Regions from separate parts of the Alteromonas sp. R7 genome, predicted to be linked through region 1. Evidence: predicted binding sites of a transcription regulator. Region 1 holds the regulator's gene; each other region holds the start of a gene.
What was found. Region 1 encodes sigma-54, which starts transcription at its own class of promoters, with help from an activator protein. Its sites were predicted from a motif close to GTTGGCACGNNNNTNGNNT; they were not measured.
Positions count from the first base shown of each region.

Region 2: flhA (flagellar biosynthesis protein FlhA) is a predicted target of sigma-54. The motif match lies at 2,893-2,911, and genes of this name have one in related genera.
Region 3: glnA (glutamate--ammonia ligase) is a predicted target of sigma-54. The motif match lies at 4,003-4,021, and genes of this name have one in related genera.
Region 4: AC0J2X_RS10785 (Tll0287-like domain-containing protein) is a predicted target of sigma-54. The motif match lies at 2,775-2,793, and genes of this name have one in related genera.

Region 1 is NZ_JBVTQX010000002.1:400,823-406,410, reverse strand. Features, by position in the region: gene mgtE (magnesium transporter) at 1-373, opposite strand, end outside; gene AC0J2X_RS04585 (HPr family phosphocarrier protein) at 548-820, opposite strand; gene rapZ (RNase adapter RapZ) at 820-1,665, opposite strand; gene ptsN (PTS IIA-like nitrogen regulatory protein PtsN) at 1,750-2,193, opposite strand; gene hpf (ribosome hibernation promoting factor) at 2,207-2,494, opposite strand; gene AC0J2X_RS04565 (RNA polymerase factor sigma-54) at 2,525-4,006, opposite strand; gene lptB (LPS export ABC transporter ATP-binding protein) at 4,080-4,805, opposite strand; gene lptA (lipopolysaccharide transport periplasmic protein LptA) at 4,808-5,362, opposite strand; gene lptC (LPS export ABC transporter periplasmic protein LptC) at 5,331-5,588, opposite strand, start outside.
Region 2 is NZ_JBVTQX010000002.1:33,886-39,473, forward strand. Features, by position in the region: gene flhF (flagellar biosynthesis protein FlhF) at 1-708, opposite strand, end outside; gene flhA (flagellar biosynthesis protein FlhA) at 738-2,837, opposite strand; gene AC0J2X_RS03030 (L,D-transpeptidase family protein) at 3,080-4,687, shown strand; gene AC0J2X_RS03035 (D-Ala-D-Ala carboxypeptidase family metallohydrolase) at 4,680-5,588, shown strand, end outside.
Region 3 is NZ_JBVTQX010000001.1:28,079-33,666, forward strand. Features, by position in the region: gene glnG (nitrogen regulation protein NR(I)) at 1-455, opposite strand, end outside; gene glnL (nitrogen regulation protein NR(II)) at 445-1,530, opposite strand; gene AC0J2X_RS00135 (hypothetical protein) at 1,661-2,287, opposite strand; gene glnA (glutamate--ammonia ligase) at 2,527-3,936, opposite strand; gene typA (translational GTPase TypA) at 4,394-5,588, shown strand, end outside.
Region 4 is NZ_JBVTQX010000005.1:345,655-351,242, forward strand. Features, by position in the region: gene cydB (cytochrome d ubiquinol oxidase subunit II) at 1-201, opposite strand, end outside; gene AC0J2X_RS10780 (cytochrome ubiquinol oxidase subunit I) at 198-1,778, opposite strand; gene AC0J2X_RS10785 (Tll0287-like domain-containing protein) at 2,106-2,711, opposite strand; gene AC0J2X_RS10790 (sigma-54 interaction domain-containing protein) at 2,867-4,147, shown strand; gene AC0J2X_RS10795 (hypothetical protein) at 4,257-4,625, shown strand; gene AC0J2X_RS10800 (TonB-dependent receptor plug domain-containing protein) at 4,697-5,588, shown strand, end outside.

The DNA.
Region 1 (5,588 bases):
GATCTTGTGCATCCATCGAATCTAGAATATCGGCCAATACTGGCTCGGGAAGGCTGCTTAGCGTCTCTGCTAAGTCATCGGTATCCATCTCTTCAAGTGCGTCAACCACATTAGCGGGAAGCATTTTTGTAATGATACCGTTTCGAACATCGTCAGACAGTTCTTCTAAAATGTCGCCGTGAAAGTCACCATCAATGAGCTCCCATAATTCGTCACGGGTTCTGCTTGGGCTAGATTCAAGAATGTGGGCGACGTCTGAAGGCGGTAATTCAAGCAGAAGCTTACGTACAGATACGAATTGACCGTTGGTCAACGCAGCGTTGAGTGCGCGTAACTGAGTTTGTACGTATTTAGAAACAAGCGCTTCTGCCATAAGGCGTTATTCCTACAAGCTAAAAGATGAACAATGCAGGCCATAGAGCCTAAGTGGGCGTAGAATATCGCAATTATGATGAGTCTGTCATGATAATTGCGTAGGTTTTGCGCAGGATTTTAAGATAACTGCGCTAAGTGTTGATTAATTGGTCAATGGATTGGGCAAGTAAGACTATTCGTCTTCGTTAAATCTGCCCTCAATAAGCTCTTCAATAGCTGCAAGTGCATCAACAGCATCAATGCCGTCCACAATCACGTCTACCTGTTCACCTTGATGGCTTTCAAGCATCATTAATCCCAATACACTGCTTGCGTCTGCTTCTTTATCGCCTTTTTTTAAGATGATTTTAGCGTCGAATTGATTAGCCAGTTTAACCAGTTGGGTCGCCGCTCTTGCATGCAACCCTAACTTATTGACGATAGTTAGCGTTTTTTGAATAGTCATTACTGATTCAGCTCTCTATGACGAATTTGAACATCAGGGTGTATTTCACTGAAGGTTTTCGACAGGGTCTGTGCGATATAAACCGAACGGTGTTGGCCACCAGTACAGCCAATCGCTACGGTTACGTAACTTCTGTTATTGCGCTCTAAATGAGGCAGCCATGTCGTTATTAAATTCTGAATTTGCCAAATGAACTTGGTCACTACAGGCTGCGACCCCAAAAATACTTCTACTGGTGCATCTAATCCGGTCAGATGTTTAAGGTCGGGCTCCCAGTGGGGGTTAGGTAAAAAGCGGGCATCAAAAACGTAATCCGCATCTTTAGGAATACCGTGCTTAAAGCCAAACGACTCGAACACAAGCACAAGGCGTGAGCTTTTCTTACCCAAGATACGCTCTCGAATTAACTCTGCCAGTTGGTGAATGGTAAGCTTATCAGTGTCTAAATATAAATCTGCGCGTTCTGCAATAGGAGCAAGTAGGGCAGACTCGGCTTTAATGGCTTCTGAAAGCGACTTATTGAGCTTGGCAAGAGGGTGAAGACGACGTGTTTCGCTAAAACGCTTAACCAGTACATCATCGCTCGCGTCAATGTAAACAATGGTCATCGACCACGAAGAAGGCAGGTAGTCTAAAATTTCTACCAAATCGTCAGGATTTTTAGGTAAGTTTCTCACATCGATACTTACCGCAACCTGATCGTACTCGTCAACAACTGTATGGGTTAAGGTGGGAAGTAAGTTTACCGGGATATTATCAACACAGTAATAACCTAAATCTTCCAATGCGCGAAGTGCGACAGACTTACCAGACCCCGAACGACCACTGATTATTATCAGCTTCACCTACTTTCTCCCTAATACTCTGGTTTTATCACATACGCGTTGTTGAATTAGGCGCCTACTAAACGGTTAATAGGCGCTTAATGTTTAACTTAATGCAGATAGAATATCGTCGCTTGTCGTTGCGCGACGTATTGCTTTAATCGTTTCTTTGTCGCTTAGTTTACCAGCCACGGTGGCCAGCGTTTGAAGGTGTCCTTCGGTCTGTTCCTCGGGAACGAGTAGCGCAAAAAAGATGTCTACGGGTTTCTCGTCAAGGGCGTCGAAGTCGATTGCTGGCGTGCTGGTTACAACAATGGCGATCACTTTTTCAAGGCCCGGCAGGCGTCCGTGGGGCAAGGCGATACCATTACCAATGCCTGTACTACCCATACGCTCTCGAGCCATCAAACTGTTGAGTACCGTTGCCTGATCAATGTTCTCGTTTTGCTTGGCAGCGATATCAGCGATGATCTCAAGAATTCGCTTTTTACTATTACACTGAACCGCACACTCGGTGCGGTCCAGACTTACGATGGCTTGTATATCCATGCTTAATTAACTACTAATGTTTTTTCAGTTTTTCCTTATGCTTGATTACCTGCCGGTCGAGTTTATCAACCATGCTGTCAATCGCCGCATACATGTCGGTATTTTCTGAGGATGCGAATACTTCAGCGCCACTTAAATGAACGGTCGCTTCGGCTTTTTGATTTAATTTTTCAACGTTCAGGATGACATGCACATTAGAAATGTGATCAAAGTGACGTTCAAGTTTGCTGAACTTCGTATCGACATAATTACGCAAAGAGTCGGTGATTTCGACATGATGACCAGTAAGGTTGATTTGCATATTTCGTCTTCCTTATATTATTAAGCCCGATTAAATAAGGCTTTTGCGTTGGTTCGACGGCGGGATCGACAACGATTCCCGGTACTTTGCTATTGTTCGCCGGGCAACTTTAATGCCTTGTTCGGCCAACAATGAAGCAATCTTGCTATCACTTAGCGGCTTGCTAGGCTTTTCAGCGGCCACTAATTTCTTGATCAATGCACGAATCGCTGTAGATGAACATTCACCACCAGACTCTGTTGCAACGTGGCTTGAGAAGAAATACTTCAATTCGAAGATTCCACGTGGCGTATGCATGTACTTTTGCGTTGTCACTCGCGAAATAGTGGATTCGTGCATATCTACCATTTCTGCGACATCATTTAGCACCATTGGTTTCATCATTTCCGGACCGTGCTCAAAAAAGCCCATTTGCTGCTGCACAATGCAGTTTGCAACCTTCATTAAGGTTTCGTTACGAGATTCAAGGCTCTTTATGAACCACTTAGCCTCTTGCATGTGTGAGCGGATGAATTGTGAATCGCTACTATTCTTGGCACGGCGACTCATTGCAGCGTATTGTTGATTTACGCTTAACTTAGGCAGACTGTCGGGGTTCAGCTCAACCACCCAACGGCCATTTTTCTTGGTTACTGAGACATCAGGAATAACGTACTCAGGCTCTTTAGTAACTAAAGCACTACCTGGGCGAGGATTCAAGGTTTGCAGTAAACGCATTGCCTCGCGTAGCTGATCTTCTTTCAATCGGCTTTTACGCATAAGCGTACGATAGTCTTTGCTGCTCAGTAAGTCAGAGTACTCTTCAATCAGTTGCTTGGCTTCAGCAAGCCACGGTGTGTCTTCTGAAAACTGGCGCAATTGCACCATCAAACATTCTTGTGGAGAGCGTGAGCCAGAACCAATAGGGTCGAACATCTGAATGCGCTTAAGCACACATTCTATTTCGTCCATTTCAATCGGCTCTTCCATATCATCATCGTTAACCGCTTCTAAAATATCATCAAGGGTAACGGTTAAATAACCTGACTCGTCAATAGAGTCGATGATTGCTGTAGCGATTGCGCGATCGGTATCCGAGAAGTGGGTAAGGCGCATTTGCCAAAGAAGGTGCTCTTGAATATCTTCAGTAGTCTCACCTTGGAAGATTTGCTCGTCGTCATTGGATGGACCCGGAGCTGGCGAAGATGAAGCAGAGTAGTATTCGTCCCATGTGCTGTCGATTGGCAGCTCATCGGGAAGATCGTTTTTCTCAAGTGCATCGCCGGCTTCTAGTGTGTCACTAGATGCAGAAGCAGTGGCCTCAGAGCCGCTGTCATCGTTGTCGATATTGTTCTTTTCTAGTTGCGGCTCGTCGTTACCTTCTTCAACTTCTAATAGCGGATTAGAATCGAGCGCTTCTTGGATCTCTTGTTGAAGATCAAGTGTAGAAAGCTGCAGCAGTTTAATGGCCTGCTGAAGCTGTGGTGTCATGGTAAGTTGTTGGCTAAATTTTAGCTGTAAAGATGGTTTCATCTACGTCTTATTTAAATGCTCTAAATTGAATATACCAGAGCGAAACTGAAAAATGGCAATTCGGTTACATTAACTATAGCCTGAATTGTTCGCCTAGGTATACATCCCTTACTTTTTGATTACTTAAAACCTGTTCCGCCGTTCCTTGCGCAATAAGCTCGCCATGACTCACAATGTACGCCTTTTCACAAACATCCAATGTCTCTCGTACGTTATGGTCTGTGATAAGGATTCCAATACCCCTATCGCGAAGATGTTGTATTATCTTCTTTATATCATTAACTGATATTGGATCAACACCAGCAAATGGTTCGTCTAACAAAATAAATTGCGGTTTTGCTGCCAGAGCGCGGGCAATCTCAACGCGACGGCGTTCGCCCCCTGACAAACTCATTCCCGTACTATTACGTATATGGTTAATATTAAATTCATCAAGTAGCGCATCAGCTTCTTCTTCTTGCTGTTGTGAATTTAAATCTTTACGGGTTTGCAAAATGGCCATGATATTTTCATGCACTGTGAGCTTTCTGAAAATAGAGGCTTCCTGCGGTAGGTAGCCAATTCCGCGGCGTGCGCGCTCGTGCATGGGCTGATGAGTTAGCTCATTGTCGTCGATTTCAATCTTGCCTTTATCCAGATTCACTAAACCAACAATCATGTAGAATGTGGTGGTCTTACCAGCGCCATTTGGGCCAAGAAGACCAACAATTTGACCCGTTGAGACAGACAGACTTACATCTCGAACAACCTGTCTTGACTTGTAAGCCTTAGCAAGATTTTTAGCGCTCAAAGTTGCCATTGCTATTCATTGCCCTCGTTGTCTTTTTTGTCTTTCTTAGACGAAGTTTTGCGAATGGTCTCAGGTGTGAATACTGTGGTCACTCGACCCTCACCATCCTTACCTGCGCCGCCAGTCGCTAGCAATTGCTCGGTAATCATATCGAACGTGATGTTGTCACCCTGTACTTTACTGGTGTCTTGTTTCAACTCTGCGTTTCCAGCAAGAGAAATCGTTCGGTTCACCACTTCATAGCGTATTTCATTAGCTTTTGCCGAAACTGGCGTGCCGTCTTCCAATTGCTGGGAATAGCTTGCAGGCTTTCCTCTAGCAATAAATATTTCACGACCACCACCGTCAGTGGCAATTACTTCCACTTCGTCAGCTTCAATAACCAAAGAGCCTTGAGTTATGAGTACGTCGTCTTTGTACAACGCGGTTTTATTTTTACCGTCGATAAACTGGGTGTTCGAGCCTATTTTTATGGGCTGCGAAAAATCATCTTCACTGGCGTGTACCGCACCGCTAGCGATGGCAAGCAATAAACTAGTTGCTAGGGGAATAAGTGGTTTGTACATGATCTAAAAGCTCGTATTCTTGTGTGCGTAAATTCGCGTTAAACCCATTACTTAAAATGACATATTGGGTGCCCAGTATTTCAACGGGTTGGTCAGATGTCATTTGCTTGGTTTCTAAATTAATTTGAATGTACTCGGTCGATATACTTCTGACAAAGTCATCGCCAGTTTGGTTCTCAATATTAACTTGGTTTTCCAGCTGGATTAGCTCGTTATTGTATAGTGT
Region 2 (5,588 bases), 370 kb from region 1:
TACCCATGCATCTCGTTCGTTGTAATGTGACGGCGTATAGCTAATAAGCTGTTTCGCTAACGCGTTGCTTAACCCCATATCGGTTAAACGGGTGATTAGATATTGATGAACAGGTTTTTGACGTTTGTTTTTAGCTTCCATCAAGTCGGCCACTTGATATTGCAATACATCGCGAAGAGACGCTAGCTCTTCCTTGATTTGCGCAAGCTCCGCTGACTGCGTCACAGCGGTATCATCCATACTCGACGCTTGATGCTCTGGGAAAGCGTTCTGACGAACTGGTTCATGAGAAGACTGCTGGGCTTCTACGTCGTCAATAAAGGCTTCTGAGAAGTCTAAGTGCGAAGCAATTTCATTGGCGTGCTTAGCATTTGCTGTCATTGGTTGGTTAGGTTGCGCGGGACTCGCTACGCCATTATTTCCACCGTGCTGCTTTTCTAGCAGTGCTTTAAGGCTATCAGGACCGTCGTCACCAATGATTTCGCTCAAGCTAGGCACTGCCTTTTGGCCAGGTGTTTTTGCAGCTGCTTGTGGAGACGCTTTCGGCGTAAACAACTTCGCTTCAGGTTCTTTGTCGTAGGCTGCGACAAGCTCAATACCGTCAGCGACTTTGCGATTTGACATGATCACAGCGTCACTGCCCAATTCAGCTTTAACTTGGCTTAACGCCTCACGCATATCTTTGCCGAAGAAACGTCTAATTTTCATTGCAACCTCTCCAATCACCCAGTGTCAGATTATTGACCGACCGAACTGACTATTTTTATTTGTTTGTCGTCAGGCACTTCTTGGTAAGACAGAACATGAAGCCCAACAACCGAATATTTTAAGAAGCGAGACAGAACGGGTCGTAGCATGCCTGAGGTAAGGAGTACTGCAGGCTCTCCTTCTAACTCTTGCTGCTGACTGGCTTGCTGCAATGATTTTTGCAGCTTGTCTGCCAGACCTGGTTCTATGCCAGCGCCATCTTCGCCACCTGCTTGAAGTGACTGGTGCAACATCTGTTCCAACTCTGGCGCCAAGGTTATGACAGGTATCTCTTTTGCACCTTGAGTAATTTCTTGGACAATTAAACGTTTAAGGGCAATACGCACTGCAGACACTAAAACATCGGGGTCTTGGCTGCGCGTGCCGTACTCACTGAGTGTTTGAACGATTGTACGCATATCGCGAATAGGCACGCCTTCAAACAATAAGGTTTGCAGTACTTTCACGACGGTGCTTAGCGGAAGAATGTCTGGTACTAATCCTTCAACCAGTTTCGGATGCTGCTTGGCAAGCATATCAAGAAGTTGTTGAGCTTCCTCGTGCCCTAATAATTGATATGCATTGTTAGAGAGTAATTGGCTTAAATGGGTCGCTACAACGGTCGCAGCGTCTACTACTGTGTACCCAAGGGTTTGTGCATGCTCCCGTTTATTGGGCTTAATCCATACTGCGTCCAAGCCGAACGCGGGGTCTTTAGTGGCACGCCCTTCTAATTTACCGAACACTTGCCCTGGATTAATAGCAAGTTCTTCATCGTGACTGATGATGGAATCGCCTATCGTTACGCCTAGCATAGCGATGGTGTAAGTGTTGGGCTCTAAATCCAAGTTATCGCGAATGTGGACAGGCGGAATAAGGAAACCCAGTTCTTGCGATAGTTTCTTACGTACGCCTTTAATGCGCGTCAACAACTCGCCACCTTGGGATTTATCGACAAGAGGAATTAAGCGATAGCCCACTTCCAATCCGATGGTATCTACCTGCTGAACATCATCCCAGCCAAGCTCTTTCACTTCAGGCGCAACCGATTCATCTTTTACCACATTGTCTGGCACTTTGGGCTCTGCGGCCTTTCTCTTTTCTTGGACCGACTGCCAGTAAGCAAAGCCTGCAATCAAGAATGAGAACCCTAAGAATGCGATATGAGGCATCCCAGGAATGATACCCATCACAAATAGAACCCCCGAGGCTATATAGAGGGCTTGATTATTACCAAGCTGACCGCGGATTTCTTTGCCCATTTCCTGGGTCTCGTTTTCACGAGTAACGATAATGGCTGTAGCGACCGAAAGTAACAATGAAGGAATTTGCGCCACCAAACCATCACCGATGGTCAATATGGTGTAGATTTCTATAGCGTTACCGAATGAAAGCCCGTGCTGAATCATGCCAATAAAAAGACCACCGACAATATTAATCAGCATGATGAAAAGGCCTGCGACCGCATCACCCTTTACAAATTTTGACGCACCGTCCATCGACCCGTAAAAATCCGCTTCTGCGGTAATCTCTTCACGGCGTTTACGTGCTTGGTCTTGATCTATATACCCTGCATTTAAATCAGCATCTATGGCCATTTGCTTACCGGGCATAGCATCTAACGTAAAGCGAGCGCTTACTTCTGAAATACGTCCTGCGCCTGCGGTTACAACTTTGAAGTTGATAATAAGAAGAATGGCGAAAACAACAATACCTACGGCGTAGTTACCACCAATCACGACCTCACCGAAGGCTTCGATAACTTTACCTGCTGCATCGCCGCCTTCATGTCCGTAAAGTAAAACAACGCGAGTAGAAGCCACGTTAAGCGCTAGTCTCAAAACGGTAGCGATAAGTAACACCAAGGGGAAAATGCCGAAATCTACTGGACGCTGGGTAAGTACAGCCACCAAGATAATGACTAGCGACAACGCAATATTAAAGCTAAACAGCACGTCCAGTAAGAATGGCGGCATAGGCAATATAACCATGCCCATAATTGCCAAAAGGACGATGGGTGCGCCTAAACCACTGGTAAAATTTTGCAGCTGATTTTTATCGAATCGCTGAAGATAACCGGATAACTGCATGGCTTGGTGTCTCTCTATCAGAAAATTGACGCTTTATGTGAATCTTCTAGTGAGTTTTCAACTAACGTGCCAGCTTTGTGTTTTACGCAAAAGTTATCCAAATCTGAGCTGTAATCATGCGTGATTACTGTCTACAGTGACTTGTATAGAGCGATTAAGATTTTGTATCCGAGGGACATACGAACAGTTTATAATTACGTCACTATTCCTAGGGCCTACTCTTCGTTTTAAAAGGATTATTCATGGTAGTACTACAAAATCGTGTTGCAACGTTTTGTTGGGTCAGCCTTGTCATCATGCTGACTTTTAGTCATGTAGCTCATGCATCTAAACAACCTAACTTACGACAGCGTGTGGAGAATTTGCTAGTTGATTCAGTGGAGATATACGGTTCACAAAATAGTAACCCATCTCGTGTGCACAATAGAGTTTTGGTAAGCGAGGTCTACACTCAACAGGGCTATCAGCTTATATGGTTTGGTACTAGTGATGCTGAAAACCGTCTTCAGGAACTCCTCCATGAAATTGCTGATTCAGAGTTACATGGCTTCTCGCCCGAGTATTACCACGCATCAATGCTCGAAAGTCGCGACGCCAATACAGCACTCTTAGATGTATTAGCAACCGATGCCTTCATCAGTCAAACTCTGCATCGATTAAATGGGCTTGTTAGCCCCGCCAATGCAGATTCGCAGTGGTTCCTTAAGCAAAGAGAAGCGGATCCTGTGGCATCGCTAAATCACGCATTAACTAACGGTGTTTCTGCAACATTGCGGGCCATGTGGCCATCACACCATGAATACCAGTTACTGTTAGAAAAAAAGCGTAGTTTACTCACGGCAGTTTCTACAGTTACCACACAAATTCCAGTTGGCCCAACACTTAAGCTGAACTCAACGAGCGAAAGAGTTGTGTTGCTGAAGTCTCGTCTTTTAGGGCCAGGCACCTATTCAGAGTTATTCGATAAAGATTTACTGGACGCGGTTAAGCAGTTTCAAATGTCTGCGGGCTTAGAGCCAGATGGTATCGTGGGAAGTTCCACTTTAGAAGCATTAAATGCCACCACGTTTTCTTGGTTAGAAAGAATTGATGCAAACTTAGAGCGTTGGCGCTGGCTCCCTCATCAAACTTGGTCAACATATTTACGCGTTAACATTGCTTCGTTTCAGTTGAGAGGATTTACTGAAGGTGAGGAAACATTGGGAATGCCTGTGATTGTCGGTACACCAGTGAGGCAAACGCCCGTTTTCGCTGAATCAATGAAGTATATGGTGTTTAACCCCTACTGGACCGTGCCTTTCAGTATAGCCACTAAAGACAAGCTGGCGAAATTAAAAACCAATCCTTCTTTATTGGTTGAGCAAGGTTACGAAGCCCAGCCCGCCGGTGTCAGCGGCTTCAGCCCTGTCGATGAGTTTGATTGGACAAATGTTAGCCGTGGTACATTTCACTATACACTCAGACAAAAGCCCGGTCCGCACAATGCCCTTGGTAAAGTGAAATTCATGCTTCCAAATAAGCATGCCATTTATCTTCACGACACGCCCGATCACAGCCTTTTTTCGAAATTAGAAAGGAACTTCAGCTCTGGCTGCATCAGAGTCTCTAACCCTTTGAAGCTGTCTCAATGGGTACTCACTCATTCAGGCCAGACAGAGGCAATACCGCAAGCTGAGCAATTACTTCAAAGTGAAGAGACCAGTACACTATATTTGAAGAAACCTATACCTGTTCTTATTGTGTACTTCACAGCGTTTGCAGATGAAGCAGGAACCATTGTATTTCGCCGCGATGCATACAATCGGGACAGCCATATTATTGAGAAATTGAAGGAGTTTAAACGTGCGTAAGTGTTTGTTAGTGCTGATTGCTCTTTTAACTGTAGTGCGCGCCAGTGATGCGTTCTCCTTTGACAATGACATGCTCAACTCTAAGCTTGCTATTAATGGAAATACGGTCCCCTACCCTATTTTCTCTATTTTCGTAATGCCGAATAAAACGTTCACTGTTGAGTTTGACAACAAAAGCCATACTGGGAACTTTCAATTTCACCATGCGAACGGTGAGGCACTAAAGACGAGTTCGAACCTTCCAATAGTTAGCGGGGTTGTGGGGAAAGCGCCAATAATGGCACCTAAGAAATCAGGGCACTATGTACTTAAAACCACCAACGCGCAGTCAGGAGAAACTGCGACGCTCAACGTCTTTGTGATGACATCTTTGGAAAAGGTAGACAAAACAGGTAAGTTAAACGGCTACACAATTGGTAAATATCCTGATAAGCCTTTAAAAAACAATCCCATTTATTTACCCCCATCAGGACTTATTGAAGTATCGCCAGAACAAACGGACGTAAGGTTGTCGCCCAATTTCACCCTAGGTCAATTTCTATCCAAGCAGCAACAAGGATTTCCCAAATATGTACATTTGCGAGCAGGCCTTTTGTTGAAACTGGAAAAAATACTGCACACCTTAAATGACGAAGGGCATGCTGTTGAAGGCTTAACCATAATGAGTGGATATCGCACTCCGTTCTACAACAAAGCTATTGGCAATGTTCAGTACAGCCGTCACGTTTGGGGTGGCGCAGCGGATTTCTATATCGATCAGTCACCGAAAGATGGGGTGATGGATGACCTCAATAAAGACGGTGTGGTAAACCGCGAAGATGCGGTATGGCTAGCCAACTTTATCTCAAATATGTCTAAACAAGGCGCTTTCGGCCCAAGAATCGGTGGGCTTGGTATTTAC
Region 3 (5,588 bases), on a different contig from region 1:
AACACTTCCTGCATGGCAGGTGCTTCGCCAATTATTTCCGTTACTACGTCTTCAACTTGCGCTTTAGATACGGTGGATTGCTCTCTGGCATGTGCCAGCGCCCGCTGGGTTAAGGTTACTGCCTCGTCGATATCAAATGGCTTTGGCAAATATTCAAAGGCGCCTTTTTGATATGCGTTAACTGCGCTGTCTAAATCCGAATGCGCCGTCATAATGATAACGGGGAGCATAGGGTGCGAGGCATGCACTTCGTTCAGTAACGTCATGCCGTCCATTTGTGGCATTCTTATGTCTGAAATGATGACTTCAGGGGCTTGGCCGCTTTGAAGTTGAAGCAATAAATCTTCAGGGTTTTCAAAACTTAAGCAGCTGATATCTGCTGCTTGTAAGGCCTTTTGCAGCACCCAACGAATAGAACTGTCATCATCGACAATCCACACAGACTCATTCGTCATCGTCTGTCTCCTTACGATCTATTGGTATGTAAATTACGAACTCAGTGTGACCAGGGTAGCTATCTACATCTATTTTGCCGCCGTGGTGGTTTATAAGGGTCTGTGAAATAGACAAACCCAACCCAGAGCCATTTTGCTTGCTTGTGACCATGGGGTAGAAAAGTGTGTCTTTTACTTCAGCCGGAATACCCGGGCCGTTATCAATAATTTTTATTTTAGCTACCAGCGCGTGACGCTTCGTTTGAATTGTCATTTGGCGCTCTATTCGCGTAATTAACCTAATTTGTGGGTTGGGGGTTTGGCTCTCGGTTAATGCCTGAACGCTGTTGCGCACAATATTGAGCACCGCTTGCTGAATCATGTCAGGGTCTAACATAAGCGGTGGAATGCTGGGGTCATAGTCGCGAACTATGGTAATGGGATTGTCTGAGTCAAAGCGCATTAAGCTGCGTATTTTTTCAAGCGCTTGATGCACGTTGCTTTCTTCAAATCGAGGTAGTGAATTTGGTCCAAGCAATCGATCAACTAAGTTTCGCAGACGGTCAGACTGCTCAATGATCATGCTTGTAAATTCTTTATGCTCGTCAATCAGCTCTTTTTCTAATAGCTGTGCTGCACCGCGAATACCACCAAGAGGATTTTTGATTTCGTGTGCAAGGCCGCGAACCAATTCCCGTGCTGCGTAATGCTGCGCGTTTTGTAAAGTTTCTCGAGAAATTCGCTTTTGCTGGTCAATCTTTTTAACTTCAAATAGCAGTCGTGGGCCGTCTTCGAAGTGCAAGTTGGTAACGGTTAGGTCGGCAGATACATAGCGGTTATCTCGAAAAGCCAACTTAATTTCGTTTTCGGTGAAATCTTCACCTTTTCTGATGGCAGCTTTAAGTCGGGTGGTTTCTATTGTGCCCGGCAAGAAAAAATCTTGAAGTGGATGCCCAATAAGTTGTTTTAATCCAGTCTCAAACAAAGCTTCACCAGCGTGGTTGGCATAAACAATCGTAAGTTTGTTGTCTACCATTACCAGTGCGGTATTTAGGCTATTGATTAGCTGTTGTGTTTCTAACTCGGTGGAATGCATCCGAGCTCGTCTCCTTTGCACCATAATTGTGCATTGTAGCTTGCAATGATGCGTTGCGCGAATAAAGAGCTCAAGAAGAAATGTTCACTGAACCTCTATGGTGCGCATACATAACAATGGTTGCACGCTATTAGTTATTAATTAACGCCGATGCCTGATGCAGGTAAAGGGTTTGTAATGGAGACGATGCAAGAGTCTTGCCCGTATTGTTCGTGAGTTCAACTTTATAAGTATGTGCCCCACGATGGATACCAGAAAGCTTAAAGACGCCTGAACTATTGCTAGCTAATGGGGCGTCGTCAAAGATTAATCGGTAGATTGGCGCTTTGGGTGCACCAGGTTGTGCGGCAGAAATAGTGAATTCACCCAAGTTATTGCGAATTGTCGCTTCTGGTGCAGGTGACTTAATGACTACGCGATAGTTGGGCTTGGGGGCAGCCGGCTTCGCAGGGGGAGGTGGGGTAACCTTTGCCGCGGTTACTACGTTTTGCGTTTTTACATCGAAAGCTAGGGGTTCTGCGTTTTGCTGCGGCTTGTCGGTGTAAGTCACAGAGCCGTCTTTACCTACCACCTTGTATATGGTCATTGGAGAGGTAGCTGCGGCTGATGTTGCATTGCTGCTTTGTCCGGTTTCGTTTTCTTGTGCTTCTTGCTGGGTACTTTCTTGGCTCAGCATTTCCGCTTGCACAGGCAGTAAGCCATTGCCGCTACTTAGTAATAGCGAAATTAAGCAAATGTCTCGCGTCATGTAGTGCACGTGTCGTTACCTAATCAATGTGGTTTTGGCTAGCTGGCTAATTCATATAGCTTGCTATGTTTGGCTTATGGATAACCTTTCTAGTTGTATGCAGATGCAAGCGGGCAAAGCCCTGTGCGCAGTTGATACAGCATGAAAGAGTATTCATTAGCATAGCTATAAAAACATAGTAGATAAATCGTACGCATAAAAAAAGCCCGCAGAGCGGGCTTTAGTATAAATTGCTATACAGTGCGAAATTACACGCTGTAGTACATGTCGAACTCAACAGGGTGAGTAGTCATGTTAAGTTTCGTTACTTCTTCAGACTTAAGATCGATGTATGCATCAATCATGTCGTCAGTCATAACGCCACCAGCTTTAAGGAAGTCACGGTCGTTATCAAGAGCTTCAAGTGCCATTTCTAGCGAGCTTGCAACTGTTGGAATTTCAGCAGCTTCTTCTGGCGGTAGGTCGTACAAGTCTTTATCCATTGAATCACCAGGGTGGATCTTGTTCTTAATACCGTCGATACCCGCCATAAGCATAGCAGTGAACGCTAGGTATGGGTTAGCTGTTGGGTCAGGGAAACGTACTTCAATACGACGTGCTTTATCGCTAGTTACGTGAGGAATACGAATAGATGCAGAACGGTTACGTGCAGAGTATGCAAGCATTACCGGTGCTTCGAATCCAGGAACTAGACGCTTGTATGAGTTAGTAGAAGCGTTAGCAAACGCGTTGATTGCGCGCGCGTGCTTGATGATACCACCAATGTAGTAAAGTGCTTCCTCAGAAAGACCTGCGTACTTGTCACCTGCAAAGATGTTTACGCCATCTTTAGAGATAGATTGGTGACAGTGCATACCAGAACCGTTATCGCCAACAAGCGGCTTAGGCATAAAGGTAGCTGTTTGACCGTATGCGTGTGCAACGTTGTGAACAACATACTTGTAAACTTGAATTTCGTCAGCTTTCTTAACTAGCGTATTGAATTGGCAAGCAATTTCGTTTTGGCCAGCAGTTGCTACTTCGTGGTGGTGCGCTTCGATAACAAGGCCCATCTCTTCCATAACTAGACACATTGCAGCACGGATATCGTGAGCAGAGTCCACTGGTGGTACTGGGAAGTAACCGCCTTTAACGCCAGGGCGGTGTGCCATGTTGCCGCCTTCAAACTCTTCGCCAGAGTTCCACTTTGCTTCAGAAGAGTCAATCTTGTAGAAAGAACCCGCCATGTCAGTGTGGAAGCGTACGTCATCAAAAAGGAAAAACTCTGGCTCTGGGCCGAAGAAACATGTGTCACCGATGCCAGTTGATTTTAGGAATTCTTCTGCACGGCGAGCAACTGAACGAGGGTCACGCTCATAACCTTCCATTGTTGAAGGTTCAACGATGTCACAACGGATGTTTACTTGTGTCTCTTCAGCGAAAGGGTCAACTACGCAGCTTGTTGCGTCTGGAAGAAGAACCATGTCTGATTCGTTGATGCCTTTCCAGCCAGCGATTGAAGAACCATCGAACATTTTACCTTCTTCGAAAAACTCTTCATCAACAACGCTCGCAGGAATAGATACGTGTTGTTCTTTACCCTTTGTATCGGTAAAACGTAAATCTACAAATTTCGCTTCACTTTCTTTAATCAGCTCTAATGCCTTTTCTACTGACATCGTGTCCTCCAGGTTTAATGTAAAAATGCGGAATGATCAGCTTCACTCCAACAGTGGAAAAAGTGAAAGCGATTATCATGCCATCTATATGTATACCGATTTCTGTGGCATAGACGGGCATTTATCACTTCCGTTTGAATTAAATTGCATTATATTGGTGCAATGTTGCACCAATATGGCGTTTTGTGCTCATTTATACGTCAATCAGCCTAGATTACTTTGTAGCGTATAGCCACCAAATATGATCAATTAGGTGCAACGGGGCTGGTTATTTGTTGAACAAGTGTTTGAAAACCAATAAAACTCGTTTCCATCAAAAAAAAGATGCGCAAACGTCGTGGTTTTTCTGTACAATCCGCGCAAATTTTTCTATCTGCATTTTTTTGCAACAAATCTAACGCATACTCCTTTCCACTGAATTGAAGTAGACGTTGATTTACACAGGCTCTATATAAGCATGAATACCACTGATATTAATAAATTGCGTAACATCGCAATCATCGCCCACGTTGACCACGGTAAGACCACCCTGGTAGACAAACTGTTACAGCAGTCTGGCACCCTTGAATCTCGAGGCGAGCAAGAAGAGCGCGTAATGGACTCGAACGACATCGAGAAAGAACGTGGCATTACCATCCTAGCTAAGAACACAGCGATTAACTGGAACGACTACCGTATCAACATCGTAGACACTCCAGGACACGCTGACTTCGGTGGTGAAGTAGAGCGTGTAATGTCGATGGCTGACTCTGTACTTCTACTTGTAGATGCGCAAGAAGGCCCGATGCCACAAACCCGTTTCGTTACGCAAAAGGCATTTGCTCAAGGTCTTAAGCCAATTGTTGTTATCAACAAAATCGACAAGCCTGGTGCGCGTCCTGATTGGGTTATGGATCAAGTTTTCGACCTATTCGACAACCTAGGTGCAACTGACGAACAGCTAGATTTCCAAGTTGTTTATGCGTCTGCACTTAACGGTTGGGCATCACTAGATGCAGATACTAAAGAAGACGATATGACGGCATTGTTCCAAACTATCGTTGACCAGGTTTCTCCTCCTGATGCAGATATCGACGGCGCATTCCAAATGCAGATCTCTCAGCTTGACTACAACTCATACGTGGGTGTTATCGGCGTAGGTCGTGTTAAGCGTGGTTCTGTTAAGCCAAATCAACAAGTAACGGTTGTTACTGCTGATGGCAAAAAGCGCAACGGCAAAGTAGGCTTAGTTTACGGCTACCTTGGCCTTGCTCGTCACGAAGTTGAATCTGCTCACGCGGGCGACATCATTGCAATCACAGGTCTTGGCGAACTTAAGATCTCTGACACCATTTGTGACATCAACACTGTAGAAGCACTTCCTCCACTTACGGTTGACGAGCCTACAGTAACCATGACGTTCCAGGTAAACACCTCGCCGTTTGCAGGTAAAGAAGGTAAGTATGTAACGTCACGTAACATTCTAGAGCGCCTTAAAGACGAACTAGTACACAACGTTGCACTGCGCGTTGAAGAAATGCCTGATCCGGACAAGTTCCGCGTATCTGGTCGTGGTGAACTTCACCTAGGTATTCTTATCGAAAACATGCGTCGTGAAGGTTACGAGCTTGCAGTGTCACGTCCAGAAGTAATTCTGAAAGAAGTTGACGGCG
Region 4 (5,588 bases), on a different contig from region 1:
TGCGGTGATAAACCAAACTTGGTTGCCATCCCAATGCGGTCCTACTGTATTTATCATTACGCGACGTTCTTTGTCATTTTTACCAATAAGCGTGAGCAGAGCTCCAACGCCCAAATCGAAGCCATCAGTAACCGCGAAGCCAATTAGCAGAACGCCAACCAAGCACCACCAAATGACTCTTAGTAATTCATAATCAATCATGCTTTTGCTCCTTGCTCATCAAGGTCAATAAGATCAAATTCAGTGTCAGGCTGCTTATCTGCAGGGGGAATCGGCCCTTTTTTGGCAAACTTCTTCATTAAGTAAAAACCAATAATGAACATGCCGGTGTAGAAAGCACTGTAGGCTACAAGGGTTATTACCACGTCGCTTACGGCGAGATTAGATACCGACGTATGCACCGGAAGCACCTCTGCAATTGACCATGGCTGGCGGCCATATTCAGCGACAAACCAGCCAGCCTCACAAGCAATCCAAGGAAGCGGCAAGCCGTAGAGCGCGCTTTTTAATAGCCAGCGTGGCTTAGTAATTTTGTGCTTGGTGCTGTAGTAAAAGGCACACACAAATAGCGCAAGCATGATAAAGCCAGCCGCAACCATCAAACGGAAACTCCAAAACAAAGGAGCAACTGGCGGAATGCTGTAATCTACTGCCTGTTGAAGCGCGGCATCAGAGGGGTTTGAAACGTTCTCAGTAAAAGGCTCTAGCAGCATGGCATAGCCTAAACTATCTTTATTTGCATCGAATGCAGCACGTTGCTCAGCTGTCGCGGTGCCGTTTCTTACATCATCAAGCACTTCATAGGCTTTAATTCCGCTTAGAATACGCTCGCGATTCTCTTCTTTAAGATCCTTAATACCTTTTACTTCTTCGGTTAACGAACGGGTAGCAATAATGCCCATTGCCCAAGGAATTTGAAGGGCGTACTCGGTTTCCTGCTTCTCGTCGTTTGGAATACCAAACACGGTAAACGGCGCAGGTGCAGGATGGGTTTCGTACTCAGCTTCAACTGCTGCCAGCTTCACTTTTTGTACATCACCAAGCTCATAACCACTCTCATCACCTAGCACGATCACAGAAAGCGTTGAGGCTAGGCCAAAGCTAGCAGCTATGGCGAACGAACGGCGCGCAAAGGCGATATGCTTATGATTAAGCAGGTAGTAACTTGAAATTGCCAACACAAACATTGCGCCGGTCACGTAACCTGCTGATACAGTGTGAACAAATTTGACCTGTGCTACGGGGTTAAAAATAACCTCAGCAAAGCTTGTCATTTCCATACGCATGGCTTCAAAATTAAATTCAGCGCCTACCGGGTATTGCATCCAGCCGTTAGCAATCAAGATCCACAGTGCAGAGAAGTTTGAACCAATGGCCACCAGCCAAGTCGCCATCAGATGCTTCACCTTTGACATTTTGTCCCAGCCAAAGAAAAACAACCCCACGAAGGTAGATTCCAGGAAAAAGGCCATTAGGCCTTCGATGGCAAGTGGCGCACCGAAGATATCGCCTACATAGTGAGAATAGTAAGACCAATTCATTCCGAACTGGAATTCCATGGTTAAGCCTGTGGCTACACCAATGGCAAAGTTAATTCCAAACAGCTTTCCCCAGAATTGGGTCATCTGCTTATAAATTTCTTTACCCGTCATTACGTATACCGATTCCATAATGGCAAGTAAGAAACTAAGCCCCAAAGTTAAGGGTACAAATATAAAGTGGAACATTGCAGTTAATGCAAATTGCCACCGCGATAGTTCTATTAACGTATCGCTCATGGGTTATCTCCCTTGTATTTCGTGTGCGCGTTAAACGCTTAGCAGAAAAGTGGTTTAAAATTCAGTGATGAACACATGAATATGCCGCATGGCAAGAGCACGGTTTATGCCATACATCAGTAATTTGGCTGCTAAAGCGCAATTACCGATAAACGGCGGTATTTTCGTACTGTGCAGATAAATTATTCCACGACCGAGCGTGTGGCTTATTGATCCAACGCAACAATTGATGGCGATGCATTCGCCATATTTGTCATTTAGGTGACAAATATGGCACAAGAGAAAGGCTGCTTAGCAGATTGTCAAAAAGTGGAGTATAAGGAAAAGTTAAGGGGTATATGAGAGTGTGAACGCGCCTCGTAATTCTCCCAATTCAAACCCTGTAGCTTGATCACTGGGATAGTGCTTTAGAATGGATTGTTTTACTGAAGGTGCCACATTGGCTCCGTGGCATGCCATGCACACCTGACCTTGTTCAATCGCCATCATGTACCTAAACTCACCGCTTTCGCTATCGTATTGATAAGTTTCAATAGGTCTTTTAGGGGCCAAATTGTCTTGCTTAGCTTTGGTCAGTAATTGTGAAAACCACGCTAACTGCTCACGCTCCCATTGATCTGCCGCATTGTTTGGGTTCCTTACTTTCAGCGCGGTACGCCCAACCTCCCACCCGTTTTGACTAAGCGCCAGAGCAATAGGAGCCGCTGCAATCTGGCATTCGTTAACGCCAGCCTCTAGCCCTCCGGATTGAATTGCTTGCTGTAGTCGTGACTTTAGCGCGCCTCCCAGTGCTTTTGCGTGTAATCGCGCTTCTTTGACTTTTTCCTGTACACTGTTTTCACTTTTTTTCTCATTGGCAGTCACTGTATCTGCCAATGAATGAGCACTACTTGCCAATAAGCTTATCGCCACCAGCATTACGCTATTTTTCATTATAAAACTCTCTTTGGAACTGAATGAGTTGCTACCGAAGTATTGTCGTTTGTCTCAAACTGTGAACAAGCTCTATGCCAATATGATAAATTGCCAAAATTAAATTAGAACAAACTAATATTCAGCCACCCATGAATATATCCATAGTACAAGCGATGATAGATGCGATAGATAAACCCGCAATCTTCATTAACCCAAGCTACGTTATTGAAGCTGTCAACCAGCCCTACAGAGATACCTACCCTGTGGATATAAAGCTTGGCTTTAGTACCTGCTATCAAGTCTCTCACCGCAACAACAAACCTTGCGATAAGTGCGGCGAGCATTGCCCCATGCAAGAGAGTAAAGCCACAGGACGAGCGGCTAGCGTAGTACACGTTCATACCACCAGTGAGGGTCAAAGCTACTGCGACATCCTCATGCGCCCGATCTTCGACGGTAGCGGAGAATTATTAGGTTTCTTGGAAATACTTGATAAGCTTTCGTTTGCCTCAAACCGACCTTCAGCAGGAAAGATGGTCGGCGAATCAGAGGCATTTAAAGCAATGCTAAACAAAATAAATCGCGCCGCTAACTCAGATATTTCAGTACTACTGTTTGGCGAAACCGGCACGGGTAAAGAGCTGGTGTCCCAAGCACTTCACTCGAGTAGTCACCGTGCTGGCAAACCATTTGTTGTCATCGAGTGTACCGGCATGTCTGACACGCTGCTTGAAAGCGAACTATTCGGTTATGAAAAAGGGGCATTTACAGGCGCAACCACAAATAAGAAAGGGCTCGTAGAAGCAGCGGAAGGCGGCACATTGTTTTTTGATGAAGTCGGCGATATCCCACTTTCAACACAAGTAAAGCTTCTGCGGCTGTTCGAGTCTCAAACTTATCGGCCTGTAGGAAGCACAGTGTCTAAAAAGGCTGATTTTCGTTTAGTGTGTGCATCTCACAAAAATCTAAAGCATATGGTGGAAACGGGCGAATTCAGACAGGACCTCTACTACCGCATTGCCGGTTTTCCTATCAACCTCCCTTCTTTACGACAAAGAAAATCAGATATAGCACTGATAGCCGCTCACTTTTTGGCAATGTCTAAAGAGAAAAAACGGTTTCATAAAAACGCGCTAGAAAAACTAACCAACTACCCGTTCCCAGGCAATATTCGCGAACTCAAAAACATTGTAGACCAAGCTATTTTACTGGCTGATGAAACCGTTATTTACGATACAGACTTACCCGAGCTCGATAACATAAGCTCTGATGCTATCAATGATGCCTCTTCATCTCACGGTAACGTTGTAACCTTAGACGAATTGGAACGCCAATACTTACGTCAGATTCACACGTCTTTTGAAGGCGATACCCAGCAACTTGCACAAGCGCTGGGAGTGAGTACCCGTACACTTTACAGAAAGCTGAAAAAAGCGGGGGTTGGAGATACTTAAAAATAATAGGTAGAAAAATTACCAAAACGCGGGCTATGATAAAAAGGCGCTAACCAGATAAAGAAAAATGACTTTAAGACGCCTACTTACATTAACACTTTGCCTTTGTATGCTTTTGCAGAATGCATTAGCACTTGGCCTTGCTGCCCATACTATGCAGCAAGCACGTGCGTTTGTGGGTGAAGATATTGAACTTATTTGTACTGGCAAGACCATGCGCTACATTTCAATTAGCGCCACTGAGTTTGAAGGTGAGTTCGTTTTTGTTAGCCCCGAACTGCTCAAAGCACCCGCCGAGCACGTTGACTGTACCAATGGCACGTTAGCCGACTTACCTCAGATTGACGAGCCACTACATGCCACATTACCCTTACTATCGCTGGTTCGCTATCGCGCTTTAGTCGCGCGTTTAGCGGCTAAGCCCTTTACAGATTTTGCTTACGCGGCGCCGCTAAGTCGTGCCCCACCACACGCATAACAACCTCCAAAACACACTGAACATGCATGCTTTCACCATGCACAACACTCGTTTTTTAAAATGGAATTGTTATGAAGCAATCTATCATTGCGCTTGCTGTATTCACTGCGTGCGCGCCCGTACACATTTACGCAAACACCAGCGACTTGGACGATAACACTTCGACAGAAGTGGTCACCGTTATTGGCACACCGCTTTCCCTTAGCACGCAAAATATCGAGCAAGAGTCTGTTAGTGCTACCAGCAATATTGACGCTGACTTTGGCGATCAGCTTGCCACATTACCTGGCGTGTCGATATCTCGAAACGGCCCAGTCACCGGGCTTATTCAGTATAGAGGACTTTATGGTGACCGAGTTGGCGTAAGCATTGATGGCGTTGATATTGCTGGAGCAGGACCAAACGCCATGGACTCGCCCCTTTCTCATGTGCTGCCAGAACCAGGACTCACCGCCACCCTTTACCAGGGGATTGTGCCAGTAAGTGCTGGTGTGCAGACGCTAGGCGGAAAGCTTCGCATTCACTCTGATGCCTCAGCACTTTTTGACTTGAATACAGGCTTTAGCGGTAGCGTAAGTGCTAGCGCAATATCTCCGGGGAGCGGTCAGCAATACCAAGGCAATCTGTTTTATAAGAGTGAGCAGGCTTTTATTAGCGGCACCTTCACTCATCAGCAGCGCGACGAACAAGAGTCGGGAGATAACAGCGTTATACCAAACAGCCATTACCAAAGAAATGGTGGTAAGTTTAGGGCGGGCGTCGAGTGGGGCAATCACCAAGTCGATGTGAGTTATCAGCAACTTAATACTAACGAAAGCGGCACGCCTGCTCTAGCCATGGACATTGGTTTTATTGATGCCGCTTGGTATCGACTGGGCTATCGCTATAATGCAAACGATAGGGAGTTCTTCACGTTAAGCTGGTTTGGCAACAGCAACCAACATGCCATGGACAACTTCTCAC